Regions from separate parts of the Nocardioides sp. NPDC000445 genome, predicted to be linked through region 1. Evidence: riboswitches for the same ligand, from Rfam matches in the RefSeq annotation. Region 1 holds a riboswitch; the other holds the start of a gene.
The links. Region 1 has a riboswitch for glycine ahead of gcvP (aminomethyl-transferring glycine dehydrogenase). Riboswitches for the same ligand answer to the same signal wherever they lie in the genome.

Region 1 (8,576 bases):
GGCATGACGCTGACCCAGTTCGTGCAGGTCGCGATGCTTCCTCAGGGCCGCTTCCAGGCCTTCCTCCGCTCCAGCGCCGAGGAGCGCAAACGGCTGCTCGAGCGGCTCTTCCGCACCGAGCGTTTCGCCGATGTCGAGCGCTGGCTGCGGGAGCGCCGCGTCGAGCTCCGGCGGCGCTCCGAGGAGCTCAACGCCGGCGTGGCCGAGGTGGTCAGCCGGATCAGCGAGACCGCGGCCGTCACGCTCCCCGACGACTGGGACGTCCACGACCTCGGCCTCCCCGCCGGCGACGGCGCGATCGCCACCTGGGCCCGTGCGCTGGCCGAGGAGGCCACCGAGTCACAGGCCGTCACCTCCGGCGCCGCCATGGAGGCCCTGGCTGCGGAGTCGGAGACCCTCGCAGCGCTCGACGCCGCCCGGGCGATGGCCGAGAAGCAGCGCGGCCTCCGGGCAGCGGCCGCCGCCGAGAGCCGTCTCGTCGCCGCGGCCGAGGAGCAGGAGGAGCGCGTACGCCGCGTCGAGGCCGCCCAGCGGGCCGAGGCAGTGGCCGGGGTCAGCGAGCTCGCCGACCAGGCGCGGCGCGAGCACGCCCGAGCGACCTCGCTCGCCCCGAGCGACCTGACCCTGACCGATGCCAAGGCGGCGGTGGACCGGATCTCGGCCCGTCTCGCCCAGGCCCGTGCCCTGGTGCCGGTCCAGCAACGCCTGAGCGAGGTCACCCGCGAGCTCGCGGCCACCGGCACCCAGCAGGACCGGCTCCTCACCCAGACCCGCGAGCAGGCCCGGCTCGCCGAGGAGCTTCCGCAGCAGGCCGAGGCCCTCACCGCGGACCTGGCAGCGGCCACCGAGGCCGCTGCGGCGATCCCGGTGCTGCGTGCACAGGTCGCGGCGGTCACCGAGGTCGGCCGGCTGACCAGGGAGCTCGTCGACGCCCGCGCCAGGCACGAGGCGGCCAGGACGGCCGCCATGGAGGCGCGCACCCGCTATCTCGACGTACGCCAGGCCCGGCTGGACGGCATCGCGGCCGAGCTCGCCGGGGCGCTCGCGGTCGGCGCGGACTGCCCGGTGTGCGGCTCCCACGAGCACCCCCACAAGGCCTCCCCCGCCGACGGCGCCCCCGACGCGGCTGCCGAGAAGGCCGCTCAGTCGACCTACGACAACGCCAGCGCCGAGGAGCACGCCCGCGACCAGCACGTGCGCGACCTCACCACCCGTCTGCAGCTCGCCCAGGAGGCTGCTGGGGAGACCGACGAGCCGGCCGCGTCGATGGCCGAGCGCCTGGCCGGTCTGGAGCGCACCGCTGCCCGCGAGCCGAGCCTGCGCGCCGAGCTCACCGCCGTCGAAGAGGCCCGGGCCCGCTCGGCGACGCTCCGCGCCGAGCTCGAGACCCGCGCCGCCGAGCTCGACACCACCCTGCGTCACCTCACCGAGGAACGCGAGCGCCTCGAGGAGCAGCTGACCGACGTCCGCGGCGACCACCCGGATCTCGACGCCCTGCTCACCGCTCTCGAACGCGACCACCGCGCGGCGACCACGAGCCTCGAGCGCCTGGAAGCCGCCACCCGCGCCGCCGAGGCGCTCGCCGGGGCCGAGCGCACCCTCACCGCCACCGCGGTCCGGGCCGGCTTCGACACCCCCGAGAGCGCCCTCGCCGCGGCGCTACCACCGGAGCGGGTCGCGGCGCTGAACAGCCAGATCAAGACGTACGCCGACAGCCTGGCGGCCGCCCGGGCGACCCTCGACTCCCCCGGCGCCGCCGAGATCCTGGCCAACGAGGAGCCGGACCTGCCGGCGCTCGCCACCGCCCACCGCAAGGCCGCCGACGCCGCCGACTCAGCCCGTTCGGCGGCCGACACCGCCGCCAACCGGGCCGCCCGCCTCGACTCCCTGCAGCGCGACCTGACCGGCGCGCTCTCTGCCTGGGCGCCCGTACGCTCCGACCTCGAGGTCGCTGCCCGGATCGCCTCCTTCGCGGAGGGCAAGAGCAGTGACAACCAGCTCCAGATGAGTCTGTCGGCCTATGTCGTCGCCTACCGCCTCACCCAGGTCGTCGCCGCCGCCAACGAGCGGCTGGCGAAGATGAGCGACCAGCGCTACGCCCTGGAGCACTCCGCGGCCAAGGGCGCCGGCGACCGCCGCGGCGGTCTGGCGCTGATGGTCCGCGACGACTGGTCCGGCGAGTCGCGAGACCCCGCCACCCTGTCCGGCGGCGAGACCTTCGTGGTCTCGCTCGCCCTGGCCCTGGGCCTGGCCGACGTGATCATGAACGAGGCCGGCGGCCAGATGCTCGACACCCTGTTCGTCGACGAGGGCTTCGGCTCCCTCGACGCCGACACCCTCGATGACGTACTCGACGTCCTCGACACCCTCCGCGAGGGCGGTCGGATCATCGGCGTGGTCAGCCACGTCACCGAGATGCGCGAGCGGATCCCCACCCAGCTGGCCGTGGCCAAGGGCCGCGACGGCTCCACCCTCCACGTCGTCGGCGTCTGAGCGAAGAATTTACCCTCAGGACGAGAGTTATTACCCGCCAGTAGTTCCCCGGGAGTGACGTACGTCACTAGCCTGAGGCGGCTCCGCACCGCGGAAGCCGTCCCAGACCACCCGGAGGTTTCCGTGCCACGTCTCAGCACCCGTGTCGCCCAGGTCGCCGCGACCCTTCTCCTACCCGCGTCCCTGCTTTCCGCGACGACCTTGTTGGCCTCTCCAGCCCACGCCGACGGCCCCGGAAGCGGCGCACCGTGGATCGTCACCGTGGGTGACAGCTACGTCTCCGGCGAGGCCGGCCGCTGGGCCGGCAACAGCAACTCCGGCGAGTCGCTCGTCGATGCGGGCGGCAGCGCGACCTACTTCGACAACGCCGGCCACACCGCCGAGACGATCAACCGCTGCCACCGCAGCACGGCCGCCGAGGCGTACGTCGGCGGTGGCGTGAACGGGCTCAACCTGGCCTGCTCGGGCGCGAAGGTCGCCACGACCACGACCAGCGAGGGCTACTTCAAGCCCGGCATCGACTTCTACTCCAACGGCAGCAACCAGGGCCAGGCCCTCATGCTGCAGAGCTTCGCGGCGAGCCACAACGTCAAGGCGGTGACGATCGGCATCGGCGGCAACGACTTCAACTTCGCCGCCATCGTCACCCAGTGCGTACAGAACTTCCTGCTCTCGCCCTCCTGGGCCAAGGACTACTGCAAGGACGACGCGGTCGTCACCAGCGCCATGGCGGCCGGCAACGTCGCCGCGGTACGCGCCAGGATCGCCACCGCGTTCCAGAACGTGCGCACCGCCATGCGCAACGCGGGCTACGCGGACGGCGCCTGGACCCTGATCGTCCAGAACGTGCCCTCGCCGCTCGCGACCTCCTCGGTCTACCGCTACAGCGAGTCCGGCTACACCCGTCAGAACACCGGCGGCTGCGGCTTCTGGAACGCGGATGCCGACTACGCGTACAACACGATCCTGCCGACGATCAACAACGCGATCTCGGGTGCGGCGAGCGACTCCGGGCTGACCAACATCAAGAAGATCGACGTCACCGGCGCCTTCGCGGGCCGCCGGCTGTGCGAGAACACCGTGGGCCTTCTCGAGGAGAAGGGGCTGTCGAGCTGGCGGGCCTCTGGTGCGGTCGACCGCACCGAGTGGGTCAACCAGATCCGTACCGTCTCCACCGCGAGCGGCAACTACTACATCCAGGAGAGCCTGCACCCCAACTACTGGGGACAGCTCGCCCTGCGCAACTGCCTACGCCAGGCCTACAACGGCGGCGCGCCGAGGTCCGGCACGTGCACCCACGGCACCGGGCTCAACGCCAACGGCGAGCCGATCATGACCCTGAGCTGACCAAGACCTCGCCGAGTCGGCGCGTCATGACGCGCCGACTCGGCGATAACGTCACTCGGCGAAGGACTCCACCGGCGGGCAGGAGCAGACCAGGTTGCGGTCGCCGTAGGTGTTGTCGATGCGGGCCACCGGCGGCCAGTACTTGTCCGGGTCGATGCCGCGCGGGAAGACGGCCTCCTCGCGGGAGTACGCCCGGTCCCAGTCGCCGACGAGGGCACGAGAGGTGTGCGGGGCACCGCGCAGGACCGAGGTCTCAGCGGTCCACTCACCCGAGGCGACCCGGTCGATCTCGCCCTTGATCGCGATCATCGCGTCGATGAACCGGTCCAGCTCGCCGAGGTCCTCGGACTCGGTGGGCTCGACCATGAGCGTGCCGGCGACCGGGAAGGACATCGTCGGGGCGTGGAAGCCGTAGTCGATGAGCCGCTTGGCGACGTCGTCGACGGTGACACCGGTCTCCTTGGTGATCGGCCGCAGGTCGAGGATGCACTCGTGAGCGACCAGGCCGGTCTCGCCGCGGTAGAGCACCGGGAAGTGCTCGTTGAGGCGCGAGGCCACGTAGTTGGCCGACAGCACCGCGGCCGACGTCGCCCGGGTCAGACCCTCGGCGCCCATGAGCCGGACGTACGCCCACGAGATCGGCAGGATGCCGGCCGAGCCGTACGGAGCCGCCGAGATCGCGCCGATGCCCGAGCGCTTCGAGGTGTCCGGGTGCAGGGAGTGCGAGGGCAGGTAGGGCGCCAGGTGGGAGCGGACCGCGACCGGGCCGACGCCCGGACCGCCACCGCCGTGCGGGATGCAGAAGGTCTTGTGCAGGTTCAGGTGGGAGACGTCGCCACCGAACTCGCCGGGCTTGGCGTAGCCCAGGAGCGCGTTGAAGTTGGCGCCGTCGATGTAGACCTGACCGCCGGCCTCGTGCACCAGCGAGCACACCTCGGTGATGCCCTCCTCGTAGACCCCGTGGGTCGAGGGGTACGTCACCATGATCGCGGCGACGTTCTCGCCGTGGGCGTCCAGCTTCGCCCGCAGATCGTCGAGGTCGACGGTGCCGTCCTCGGACGACTTCACGACCTCCACCTTCATCCCGGCCATCACGGCCGAGGCGGCGTTGGTGCCGTGCGCGGAGGACGGCATCAGGCAGATCTTGCGGTGACCCTGGCCCTGCGCGTCCAGGTAGCCGCGGATCGCCATCAGGCCGGCGAACTCACCCTGCGAGCCGGCGTTCGGCTGGATGGAGACCTCGTCGTAGCCGGTGACCTCTGCCAGCCAGCCCTCCAGCTCACCGACCAGACGCGTGTAGCCGGCGGCGTCCTCGGCGGGCACGAACGGGTGCAGGTCGGCGAAGCCGGGCAGCGAGATCGGCTCCATCTCGGTGGTCGCGTTGAGCTTCATGGTGCACGAGCCGAGCGGGATCATGCCCTTGTCCAGCGCGTAGTCGCGCGCCGCCAGCTTGTGCAGGTAGCGCAGCATCTGGGTCTCGCTGTGGTGCGCGTTGAAGACCTCGTGGGTGAGGTAGTCGGTGGTGCGCAGCAGGCCGTCAGGCAGCGCGCTGGCCGTGGTGCGGTCGATCTCGTCCAGGTCCGCACCCGCGACGCCGAAGGCGTTGAGCACGGCCGACAGGGTCGAGCGAGTGGTCGCCTCCGAGGTCGAGATGCCGACGGTGTCGGCGTCCACGAGACGAAGATGTACGCCGAAACGGCGCGCCGCGGCCACGACATCTGCCGCCCGGCCGGGGACGGTGACACCCAGCGTGTCGAAGAACGTCTCCGAGACCAGGGGGAGCCCGGCCGACTTGAGCGCGGCGGCCAGGACGGCGGCGTAGCGGTGGGTCCGGGTCGCGATCGTCCGCAGCCCGTCGGGGCCGTGGTAGACGGCGTACATCGAAGCGCCGACGGCCAGCAGCACCTGCGCGGTGCAGATGTTGGAGGTCGCCTTCTCGCGGCGGATGTGCTGCTCGCGGGTCTGCAGTGCGAGACGGTACGCGGGCCGCCCCTCGGCATCGACGGAGACGCCGACGAGACGACCCGGCAGGTGCCGCTCGATCCCCTCGTGGACGGCCATGTAGCCGGCGTGCGGGCCGCCGTAGAAGAGCGGGATGCCGAAGCGCTGCGTCGAGCCGACGACGACGTCGGCGCCGAGGGTGCCGGGCGCCTCCAGGACGGTGAGCGCGAGCAGGTCGGCGGCGACGACGGCCAGCGCACCCCGCTCATGGGCGGCATCGATGACCGGCTTGAGGTCGGGGACGCCACCGGAGGCGCCGGGGTACTGCACCAGCACGCCGATCACGTCGCCCTCGGGCAGACCCTGCGAGAGGTCGGCCACGACGACCTCGAGGCCCATCGCCTCGGCGCGCACCTTCACGACCTCGATCGACTGCGGCAGGGCGTCGGCGTCGATGACGAACGGACCGGAGCCTTTGCGGTTGGCTCGGTGCACCAGCGCCAACGCCTCGGCGGCCGCGGTGCCCTCGTCCAGGAGCGAGGAGTTGGCCACCGGCAGGCCGGTCAGGTCGCCGACCATGGTCTGGAAGTTGATGAGCGCCTCGAGGCGGCCCTGGGAGATCTCGGGCTGGTAGGGCGTGTAGGCGGTGTACCAGCTCGGGTCCTCGAGCACGTTGCGACGGATCACCGGCGGCGTCACGGTGGCGTGGTAGCCGAGCCCGATCATCGCCTCGCCGGGCTTGTTGGAGGCTGCGATCTCCCGCGCCAGCGAGGCCACCTGCGCCTCGCTCAGCGCGGCCGGCAGGTCCAGCGACTCCACCGAGCGGATCCCGGCCGGGACGGCGGCGTCCATCATCGCTGCTACCGAGTCGTACCCGAGCCGCGCGAGCATGGTCGCCTCGTCGGCGGCCGAGAGTCCGACGTGGCGCGCCACGAACGGGGAGGCGGCGTCGAGCTCGGACAGAGTGGGCGTGTCGGACACAGTGGCTCCTGAGGGCATCTAAGACAACTCGTACGCCCTCCCCCTCTGTCACCGCACCTGCGCCGCTTCAGAGTTGCCTGGTCCGCACAGTCGTGGATGCCTGAGAGTTTCCGGGGAGGAATTGCCCCTTCGGCGCCCCTTCGAGAGGAGCTCTCCCGTGCGGGATGGTCAGCAACTCCAGCATAAACGACTAGACCCCGAGGCCCCGCCTCTGCGGGGACCTCGGGGTCTAGTGTTACGTGACGTTTACTACCCTGCGTTGCGCGCCGCGCGGCGGGCGGAGAGCTCGTCGGACATCGAGGCGACCTGCTCGCCGTCGTCGGTCGTACGCTCGCTGGGGAGCTCGGAGAGCGTGCCCTCGATCTCGCGCCAGACACCGCCGATGGCGATGCCGAAGACGCCCTGCCCGCCCTGGAGCAGGTCGATGACCTCGTCGTTGCTGGTGCACTCGTAGACCGAGGCGCCGTCGCTCATCAGGGTGACGCGGGTCAGGTCGTCGGTGCCCCGCTCACGCAGGTGCTGCACGGCAGCGCGGATCTGCTGCAGCGAGATGCCGGCGTCGAGGAGCCGCTTGATGACCTTGAGGATCAGGATGTCGCGGAAGGAGTAGAGCCGCTGAGTGCCGGAGCCGGTGGCGCCGCGCACACTCGGCTCGACGAGTCCGGTGCGTGCCCAGTAGTCGAGCTGGCGGTAGCTGATCCCCGCAGCGTTGCAGGCCGTCGGCCCGCGGTAACCGGTGTCGCTCGGCAGGGGCGAGACATCGTCGGTGAAGAGAAGGCCCTGCTCGTCAGCCTGCTCCGCCGCGCGTTGCGCGTCGTCGGCGCCGTGGCCGGGCTTCTGCTCGTGGTCGAACACGATGTCCTCCATCGTCTACTCCGTTGTGCGTAACTCCACTCGGGGAATGAACGGCTGCGGCGGGGGGACCACATCGTTGGAGTTACAACAGAGACAACTACAAGGTAAGCGCCGCAAGGGCCCTGGTCAAAGAACCCCCTCCGGCGTGTCGTCCGGGCTAACCCTCAAGTAGAGCCTGAGGCTTTCGGCACCTGACGGTCGCCACGAGGGCGGTCAGCACCAGGACGCCGGCCCCGGCGAGGAGAGATGCCTGCATCCCGGGAAGGGTGAGGATCCCGGACGCACCGGCCCCCAGACCACCGAAGACGGCGACCGCGATCGCGCCGCCCGTCTGCCGGAACGTGCTCAGCGCGCCGGTCGCGACACCCACGCGGGCGGGCTCGACCGCGTCGATCAGGTCGGCGGTGACGAGGGTGATCGCCAGCGCACCGCCGGTGGCGAGCGGGACGAGCAGCACCAGGACCAGCCAGACCGGCGTCGTCGTCGTCAGCGGGAGCAGGGCGAGCATTCCGACCGCGAGGATCAGCTGGCCGCCGACGATGAGCGGGCGCCGGCCCACGACGTACGCCAGGCGCGGCGCCACGACGTTGGCGCACGTGGTCATGGCCGCCGGGATGACGAACATCAGCCCCGCCTCGGCACCGCTCCAGCCCCGCACCTGCTGGTAGTAGAGGCCGAGCAGGAAGATCCCGCCGTAGAACCCGAAGTTGATCCCGAACCCGGAGACGAGCGCGACCGCGACCCTCCCCCGACCCACCAGCCCGAGCGGCAGCACCGGCGCCGCCGAGCGACGCTCCACCACGACGAAGGCAACGGCCGCCGAGACGGCTACCGCTGCCGCGAGCAGGGCGGGCGGGTGCCAGCCGGTGTGACCGGCCTCGATGACGGCGTACGTCAGCGCCGACAGCGCGAGCACGGCGAGCGCCTGGCCAGGGAGGTCGAGCGGTGCCCGCCGCCGT
Region 2 (8,576 bases), on a different contig from region 1:
TCTCGTTGGTCTCGGTCACTCCGTAGCTGCGGACGACGGCGAGGGCGAGGTCGGCGTTGCGGCGGCCGGCGGTGATCGCCTCGTCCACGGAGTCAGGCCGGGACTCCCCTTCCGACGCGGGCGGGACGCGCTGGCGAGTGGTGGCGTCGTAGCGACCGGGTGAGCGGCGGGCGAAGTCGCGGATGGCGTTGGCGTACGCGACAAGGAGGTCGCGGCCCTCCCCCGCAGCCGTCGCCTGGGTCGTGGCGTCGGCGAGCTCGTCGAGGACGTACGCGGTGACGGCTGTGCGGAGGTCGGTGCCGCTGGAGATGTGGGAGTAGAGGGTCGGCGACCTGACGCCGAGGCGCCGAGCCAGGACCGAGACCGTGACGGCGTCGAAGCCCAGCTCGTCGGCCAGGTCGGCGGCGGCCGCGATCACGTCGCGCCGGTTCAGTCCAGGACGACCCATCGGATTCCTCTCGATAACGAGTTGCCTACGAGTTGTAGGAAACCTAGCATCGATGGCATGAAGCCGCTGACCGAGACCGACCTACGCTCCTGCTTCGTCAACCTCACCAAGGGTGCGACCAAGCGCCTCAACCTCCCCGCTGACCTGGCTGAACGGCCGTGGGAGGACCTCGATTACCTCGGCTGGCAGGACCCGAAGGCGCCACAGAACCACTACCTCGTCACCGAGCACGACGGGCGGCTCTGCGGCGTCGCCCTGCGGGCTTCGCGCGAGTCGCGCGGGCCGCGCAAGACCATGTGCGCGCTGTGCACCACGGTCGGTGACGTCGCACTGCTGGTCGCCTCCCGCGCCGGTCGCGCGGGGCAGGACGGCAACTCCGTCGGCACCTACATCTGCGCCGACCTCGACTGCTCCCTCAAGGCGCGCGGCAAGCGCAAGCTCGACAGCCCGGTCATCCACGAGACCCTCAGCGTCGAGCAGAAGGTCGACCGGCTGCTCGGCAACCTCGACTCGTTCGTGGCGCGGGTGCTCCGGCCTGCGTGACACATCAGCCGGCGTCGGCCAGCCCTCCAAGGGCCTCGATGCGGTCGGACTCGCTGAGCAGGCCGCCCATGGGCGAGACCTCGCGCATCTCGATGGAGTCGCGGTCGAGGCCAGTCATGACGCGCTGCAGGCCGCGTACGTCCTCGTCTTCCACGAGCGAGGTCCAGCGCTCGAGGTTTCGCTCGTGAGGTTGTCCACTGACGTTGCGGCGGAGGTGGTCGAGGCGGCGCTCGATCCGCGGTTTCCACTCCTGCAGCGTCGTCGAGGTCAGGTCACCAGAGAGGCGTCGGTGAAGCATCCACGAGCGGCGTTCCGAGCGCGTCCGGTCGGGCGTGATCGGGCGGCGTACGACTTCGAGACGCCAGCCCATGCACGACAGCAGGCGGTCGAGCTGGTCGTCGCTCAGGTCAACCTTCCCGGAGAGGAACTGACTGATGCTCGGCTGATGAACGCCACTGGTGCGAGACAGCGTCGACTGGGTGGTGCCCGTCTCGAGCATCACCTCGCGCAGGATCTCTCCACGTGACGACATGACCCGAGTATAGCAAAATCTACTATGGAGCGTCTCGCCTCAGCACTCGATGACGTTGACCGCGAGGCCGCCGCGGGAGGTCTCCTTGTACTTGATCTTCATGTCGGCACCGGTCTCGCGCATCGTCTTGAGCGCCTTGTCGAGGCTGACCTTGTGGGAGCCGTCGCCGTTGAGAGCGAGGCGGGCGGCGTTGATGGCCTTCACGCTGGCGATGGCGTTGCGCTCGATGCACGGGATCTGTACGAGCCCGCCGACCGGGTCGCAGGTGAGGCCGAGGTTGTGCTCGATGCCGACCTCGGCGGCGTTCTCGACCTGCTCCGGGCTGCCGCCCAGCACCTCGCACAGGGCACCGGCGGCCATCGCGCAGGCCGAGCCGACCTCGCCCTGGCAGCCGACCTCGGCGCCGGAGATCGAGGCGTTCGTCTTGCACAGGATCCCGATGGCGGCCGCGGTGAGCAGGAACCGGACGATGCCGTCCTCGATCGCGGCCTCGTCCAGCCCGGCTTGGGGAGCCACGAAACGTACCCAGTAGTGCAGGACGGCGGGCACGATGCCTGCCGCGCCGTTCGTGGGAGCGGTGACGACGCGGCCGCCCGAGGCGTTCTCCTCGTTCACCGCCAGCGCGAACAGGTTGACCCAGTCCATGACCCGGAAGGGGTCCTGGGCACCGGCCCCGGAGGACAGGACGCGGTAGAGCAGCGGCGCCCGGCGTGGGACCCGCAGACCACCAGGAAGTACGCCGTCGGTGACCGGGTCACGGTCGCAGCCGGCCTGCACGCAGTCCGCCATCACGCGCCAGATCTCGAGCAGACCGGCGCGGATCTCCTCGTGCGTACGCCAGGTCAGCTCGTTGGCGCGCATGAGGTCGGAGACCCGGAAGCCCTCGCGCTCGCAGGTGCTGAGCAGCTCGGCTCCGGTGGTGAAGGGGAAGCGGACCGGTGAGTGGTCCGGCACGACCCGGGCTGCGCCCGAGGCGTGCTCATCGACCACGAAGCCGCCGCCGACGGAGTAGTAGGTGCGCTCCCGGCGTACCTCTCCGGAGGCGTCGTAGGCCGTGAACACCATGCCGTTGGGGTGGCCCGGCAGGCTCTTGCGGCGATGCATCACCAGATCCGTGTCGGCGTCGAAGCGGATCGGGGTGGCGCCGCCCAGCGACAGCTCCCGGCGCTCCCTGATGGCCGCCACCCGACCGGACGAGGCCCGGGTGTCGACGGTCGCCGGCTCCTCACCCTCGAGGCCGAGCAGCACTGCGCCCTCCGAACCGTGACCGTGACCAGTGGCGCCGAGCGACCCGAACAGCTCGGCCCTCACCCGCGTGACCGCGTCCACGAGACCGTCGGTGACGAGGCCGTCGACGAACGTCTTCGCGGCGCGCATCGGCCCGACGGTGTGGGAGGACGAGGGCCCGATGCCGATCGAGTAGAGGTCGAAGGTGCTCAGGGCCATCGCCACGACCGGGGTCGGGGCGCCGCTGAGGTCAGCGGTCACGACGGTTCACTCCTCGATCAGAGCGTCGTAGGCCGCGGCGTCGAGCAGCTCGGGAGCGCCGGAGACGCGCATCTCGAAGAGCCAGCCGGCGCCGAACGGGTCGCTGTTGATCAGCGCGGGGTCGGCGACGACGGCCGCGTTGACCTCGAGGATCTCGCCGTCGGCGGGCGCGAAGAGGTCACTGACCGACTTGGTCGACTCCAGCTCGCCGCAGCTCTCTCCCCCGGTGATCTTGCTGCCCACCTCGGGCAGCTCGACGAAGACGATGTCGCCCAGCGCCTCGGTGGCGAAGGCGGTGACGCCGACGCGCGCGACGTCGCCGCGGGTCTCGATCCACTCGTGCTCGGCGGTGTAGGACAGGTGGGTCGGGTTGCTCATGGCGGTGCTCATCTCTCGGGTCATTTCTTGGAGTAGAAGGGAAGGTCGACGATCTCGGCGTCCTCGCGGCTACCGCGCACGTCGACGTGGACCTTGGTGCCGGCGGCGGCGAGATCAGGCCGGACGTACGCCATCGCGATGGGACGTCCGAGGGTCGGCGAGGGTGAGCCGCTGGTGACCACGCCGATCTCGTCGCCGGTGGCCGGATCCACGACGGCGTAGCCCGCTCGCGGAGACCGGCGACCGGCAGCCACCAGGCCGACGAGCACGCTGCGCGGGCCTTCGTCGCGGCGTACGGCCAGGGCGGCGGCGCCGACGAAGCCGTCGGGCTTGTCGAAGACGACGACCCGGCCGAGACCGGCCTCGAAGGGGGTCGTCTCGCGGTTCAGCTCGTTGCCGTAGAGCGGCATGCCGGCCTCGAGCCGGAGGGTGTCGCGGCAGGCGAGTCCCGCGGGCTGCAGGCCGTGCGGCGTACCCGCCTCGGTGAGGGCCTCCCAGACGGCAGCGGCCGACGAGGGCGCGCAGTAGATCTCGAAGCCGTCCTCGCCGGTGTAGCCGGTGCGGGCGAGCAGGGCCTCGACCCCGGCGACCGTGCCGGCGTCGATGGCGTAGTACCTCAGGGAGGAGACGTCCAGGTCGGTCACAGCGGCCAGGATCGCCGCCGAGGCGGGGCCCTGGACCGCGATCAGCGCCCACTCCGCGGAGGCGTCGCGGACCACGGCGTCGCAGCCCTCGGCCCGCTCGACCAGAGCCGGAGCGACGACACCGACGTTGCTCGCGTTGGCGACGACCAGGTAGCGCTCCTGCTCGAGCCGGTAGACGACCAGGTCGTCGATGATGCCGCCGTCCTCGGCGCAGATCATCGAGTAGCGGGCGCGGCCGATGCCGATCGCCGAGGGCCTGCCGACCAGGGCGTGGTCGAGGGCGCGTCCGGCCTCGGGGCCGGTCACCTCGATCTCGCCCATGTGGGACAGGTCGAAGAGGCCCGCGGTGGTGCGTACGGCATGGTGCTCGGCGGTCTCCGAGCCGTACCGGACCGGCATGCTCCAGCCGGCGAAGTCGGTGAACGAGGCGCCGAGCGCCTGGTGGATCGCGTGCAGAGGGGTAGGGACGGGTGAGGTCATGTGTGCGGGAGGCTCCCTGGTGGTGGGTGCCGACAGCGGCACCCGTGGACGGGTGACCTCCCCGCTCTGTCATCGCTACCTGAGAGCTTCACCGCCCGATGGGGGCGATTTGCACCGTGGGTGCAGGATCCAGCGGATCCTGTCTTTCCAGAGGTCGCCTCACCACAGCGGTCATGGGGCCTGAGAGATTCTGGGGAGGTTTGCTCCTTCGGCGCCTCACCCCGGATGGGCAAGGACTCTCCCGCTGCGGTTCAAGTGGCGGATGTGAAGTTGTGCGGCAAACCTAGGTGTGGCCATCTCAGCCGTCAAGATGACGACCTACGATGGCCCGATGCCACCGACCAGCACCAGCAGCCGGGTTCCCGTGGTCATCCTCACCGGTCATCTCGGGTCGGGTAAGACCACACTGCTCAACCATCTGCTGCGCCAGCCCGGCGCTCGGGTGGGCGTGGTCGTCAACGACTTCGGCGACATCAACGTCGACGCCGGTCTCGTCACCGGCCAGATCGACGAGCCGGCCTCGATCGCCGGGGGCTGTCTGTGCTGCCTGCCCGACGCCGGTGGTCTCGACGACGCCCTCGAGAAGCTGACCCACCCGCGGCTCGCGCTCGACGTCGTCATCGTCGAGGCCAGCGGGATCGCCGAGCCCGGCACGCTGGCCAAGCTGGTCCGGTTCAGCGGTGTCGAGCGCGTACGCCGCGGTGGGCTCATCGAGGTCGTCGACGCCTCGGCGTACTTCGACACCCTCGACGACGGCCGGGGCCCGGCGCCGGTCCGGTTCGCGGCCGCCTCGTTGGTCGTGATCAACAAGACCGACCTGGTTCCGGCTGCCGAGCGGGACGAGGTCCTGGCGCGCATCGAGCGACGCGTGCGCGAGCACAACCCCGAGGTCCACATCGCGTACGCCGTGGGTGGCCGCATCGACCCGCGGCTCGTCTACGACGCCGCCGTGCCCGAGGACCCGCCCGACGAGCTGCCGATCGCCGCGCTGCTGCGCGTGGCGGCCGCCTCGCACGAGGCACATCAGCATGCCCGGGCGGTCACCGTGACGACGCCGGGCACCATCGAGCCGGCTCGACTGGTCGACCTGCTCGAGGAGCCGCCGGCGACGGCGTACCGGGTCAAGGGGACCGTCGCCGTCGCGACCGGCCAGGGGCCGCGCAGCTACCACGTGAACCTGGTCGGACGCAGCGCCCACGTCGCCGCAGCCAGACGGAGTCAGGACGCGACGAGCGAGCTCGTGGCGATCGGCCTCGAGCTCGAGGCCGACTCAGTCCGGGTGGACCTCACCGACGCCCTCGCCCCGGCCGAACGGCCGAGCACCGAGGGTCTTCGCCGGCTACGCCAGCTGGTCCGGGTCAGCCTCTGACCAGCCGAATCACCCCGCGCGGCGGACGATCCGTTCCATGTCGGTGATGACCACCGACCGCGACTCCAGCCTGACCCAGCCCTTGGCCGCGAAGTCGGCGAGCGCCTTGTTGACCGTCTCCCGAGCCGCGCCCACGAGCTGCGCGAGCTCCTCCTGGGTCAGGTCGTGGCGTACGTGCACGCCTTCGTCGGTGGTCTCGCCGAACCTCTCGGCGAGGTCGAGCAGAGCCTTCGCCACCCGGCGGGGCGCGTCCGCGAAGACCAGGTCGCCGATCACGTCGTTGGCCCGGCGCAGGCGGCCCGACAGCAGGGCGAGCAGCCCGCGGGTCACGCTCGGGCGCCCGTCGAGCAGGCCCAACAGGTCGTCGTGCGACAGCGAGGCGAGCTCGACCTGATCGGTGACGGCCGTGACCGTGGAGGAGCGTCGGCCGGGGTCGAAGAGCGACAGCTCGCCGAACACCTGGCCCGGCCCCAGGATCGCGAGCACGCTGTCCTGTCCGTTGGCCGCGGCACGGCTCAGCTTCACCTTGCCGTCCACGACCGCGTAGAGCCGGTCGGCGGCGTCGCCCTCGTGGAACAACACCTCGCCGCGCCTAAGGCGTGTCTGACCCATCATCGCGAGCATCGCCGTCATCGACTCGTCGTCCAGCTCGCTGAAAAGCGGTGCGTGCCGAAGCACGTCTTGATCCATTACCCAGCCGCTCCTGTCATCTTTTTACCGAAGACATCAGCGTAGCCAGATCCGGGGCCTCGACAGCGGAGGTGTGGCCCGCATCGCACCCCTGTCGGGTGCGTTCTTCGCCACACCGGCCACGGCGGGAAGCCTCGGGGGCTCTGGATCGTTGAACCTGCCGTGAAGCTCTCCATGCTGGACCGGTCCCGCACGCGGGTGGGGTACGCCGAGGGCGCTGCGCTGACCCACACGATCGAGCGGGCGGTGGCCGCCGAGCGGCTCGGCTACCACCGGTTCTGGGTCGCCGAGCACCACGCGGTGCCGGGGATCGCGTCGGGGTCGCCGCCGGTGCTCCTCGGTGCGCTCGGCGCGCACACGTCCACGATCCGGCTCGGGTCGGGCGGGGTGATGCTGCCCCACCACCAGCCGCTGGTCGTCGCCGAGCAGTTCCTCATGCTCGACGCGCTCTATCCCGGCCGGATCGACCTCGGCCTGGGCCGTACGTTGGGCTTCACCGCGCCCGTACGCCGCGCCCTGCGGCAGGAGCTCGACGCCCCGGACGCGTTCGCCGAGGACATCGTGGAGCTCCGCGACTATCTCGACCGCACCGCGGCCGTCACCGCCCGGCCTGCCGCCGCCCACCAGATCCCGGTGTTCGTGCTGGCGACCGGGAAGGGCGTCGCTCTCGCCGCGAAGCTTGGGCTGCCGGTCGTCGTGGGCGGTCCGGTGCTGTACAGCCCGCGGCTGGACGAGGTCCTCGGGGCGTACCGCACGGACTTCCGGCCCTCCTCACGGGCGGCCGAGCCGTCGGTGACCGTCTCCGTCGACGTGCTCGTCGCCGACACCGACGCCGAGGCCGCCGAGCTCGCTCTGCCGGAGGCGTGGGCGATGGCCAGGTCGCGGCAGACCGGCGAGTTCGGTCCGCTCGAGCCGGTCGCGGCGATCCGGGACCAGACCTGGTCGAACCAGGTGCGCGAACGGGTCGACGCGCATCTGGCGCGTACGACCGCGGGATCTGCCGAGTCCGTCCGGCGTCGCCTCGACCGGCTGGCCGAGGCCACCGGAGCCGACGAGCTGCTCGCCTTCACCTCGACCTATGACCGCGACGCCCAGCTCGCCTCCGACGCCGCGCTCGCCGGGATCATGACCGGCCGGGCCGTCGGGAGATAGTCGCCGGCAAACGCCTCAGCCCAGCTTGTCGAGCATCCGGACAGCGGTGTCCTCGTCCGTGATCAGGGTGTTGAACCAGCCGGCCCGCGAGCCCGCGATGATGCTGGGCACCTTCGTCGGACCCACCGCCACCGCGATGGTGTGCGGGATGGCCCGGAGCTCCTCGTAGGTGGTGGCGACGAGGAACTCCTCGGGGTAGGGCAGCGGCTGCCCGTCCTCGTCGAAGAACCTGGTGCAGATGTCGCCCGCGGCCTCACGGAGCCAGGGCGCGTCGCGCGGCACATAGCCGGGCAACGACTCGCGGGTCAGCGGGGGCGCTCCGATGCCGAGCACGGCCACCCGCGCCTGGCTCCACAGGTCGAGCACTCGACGGGTGCTCGGATCCTGGAGCAGCAGCCGGTGCAGGTCGGCTCCCGGCTGCGCCGGGGCGTAGAGGAAGACCGGACGCCCGTCGAGCTGCTCGGCGAACATCCTGGTGATCTCGTTGGTCTGATACCAGGCCTCGGGCTCGTCCTGCCCACCGACGGTCGGCGTCACCACCACGCCCGGGAAGGACGGCAGCGCCTCCTGGCTCACCTCCCAGACGGTGCGACCCGAGGAGACCAGCAGCACGTCGCCGGCCTTCAGCCCGATCTCGGTCAACGCCTCGCCGAGCCGGGCGGCGAGCGCCGCTCCGGTGAGCGAGCGGTGGAACCCTCCGGCGACGAAGACCCGGGCGAGGCCGAGGGCCTCGCAGAGCCGCTCCTCCATCTCGGAGGCGCGCCGGGTCGCGGGGTCGATCACCTCGATCCGGACGATGCCCGTGCGGCGCGCCTCGGAGAGCACCCTGCTCACCGTCGCGCGGCTGATGCC

Region 2: linked by a shared signal. The riboswitch ahead of gcvT (glycine cleavage system aminomethyltransferase GcvT) and the one ahead of gcvP (aminomethyl-transferring glycine dehydrogenase) in region 1 are both predicted to bind glycine.

The regions. Positions count from the first base shown of each region.
Region 1 is NZ_JBEPDH010000004.1:135,552-144,127, reverse strand. Features, by position in the region: gene ABT304_RS07070 (AAA family ATPase) at 1-2,493, shown strand, start outside; gene ABT304_RS07065 (SGNH/GDSL hydrolase family protein) at 2,617-3,840, shown strand; gene gcvP (aminomethyl-transferring glycine dehydrogenase) at 3,892-6,780, opposite strand; glycine riboswitch at 6,840-6,930, opposite strand; gene ABT304_RS07055 (MerR family transcriptional regulator) at 7,012-7,629, opposite strand; gene ABT304_RS07050 (MFS transporter) at 7,775-8,576, opposite strand, start outside.
Region 2 is NZ_JBEPDH010000026.1:33,111-41,686, reverse strand. Features, by position in the region: gene ABT304_RS27110 (TetR/AcrR family transcriptional regulator) at 1-448, opposite strand, end outside; gene ABT304_RS27105 (FBP domain-containing protein) at 506-991, shown strand; gene ABT304_RS27100 (helix-turn-helix domain-containing protein) at 996-1,523, opposite strand; gene ABT304_RS27095 (L-serine ammonia-lyase) at 1,563-2,969, opposite strand; gene gcvH (glycine cleavage system protein GcvH) at 3,018-3,389, opposite strand; gene gcvT (glycine cleavage system aminomethyltransferase GcvT) at 3,410-4,513, opposite strand; glycine riboswitch at 4,570-4,670, opposite strand; glycine riboswitch at 4,672-4,767, opposite strand; gene ABT304_RS27080 (CobW family GTP-binding protein) at 4,845-5,882, shown strand; gene ABT304_RS27075 (Crp/Fnr family transcriptional regulator) at 5,892-6,572, opposite strand; gene ABT304_RS27070 (LLM class flavin-dependent oxidoreductase) at 6,735-7,724, shown strand; gene ABT304_RS27065 (sugar-binding transcriptional regulator) at 7,740-8,576, opposite strand, start outside.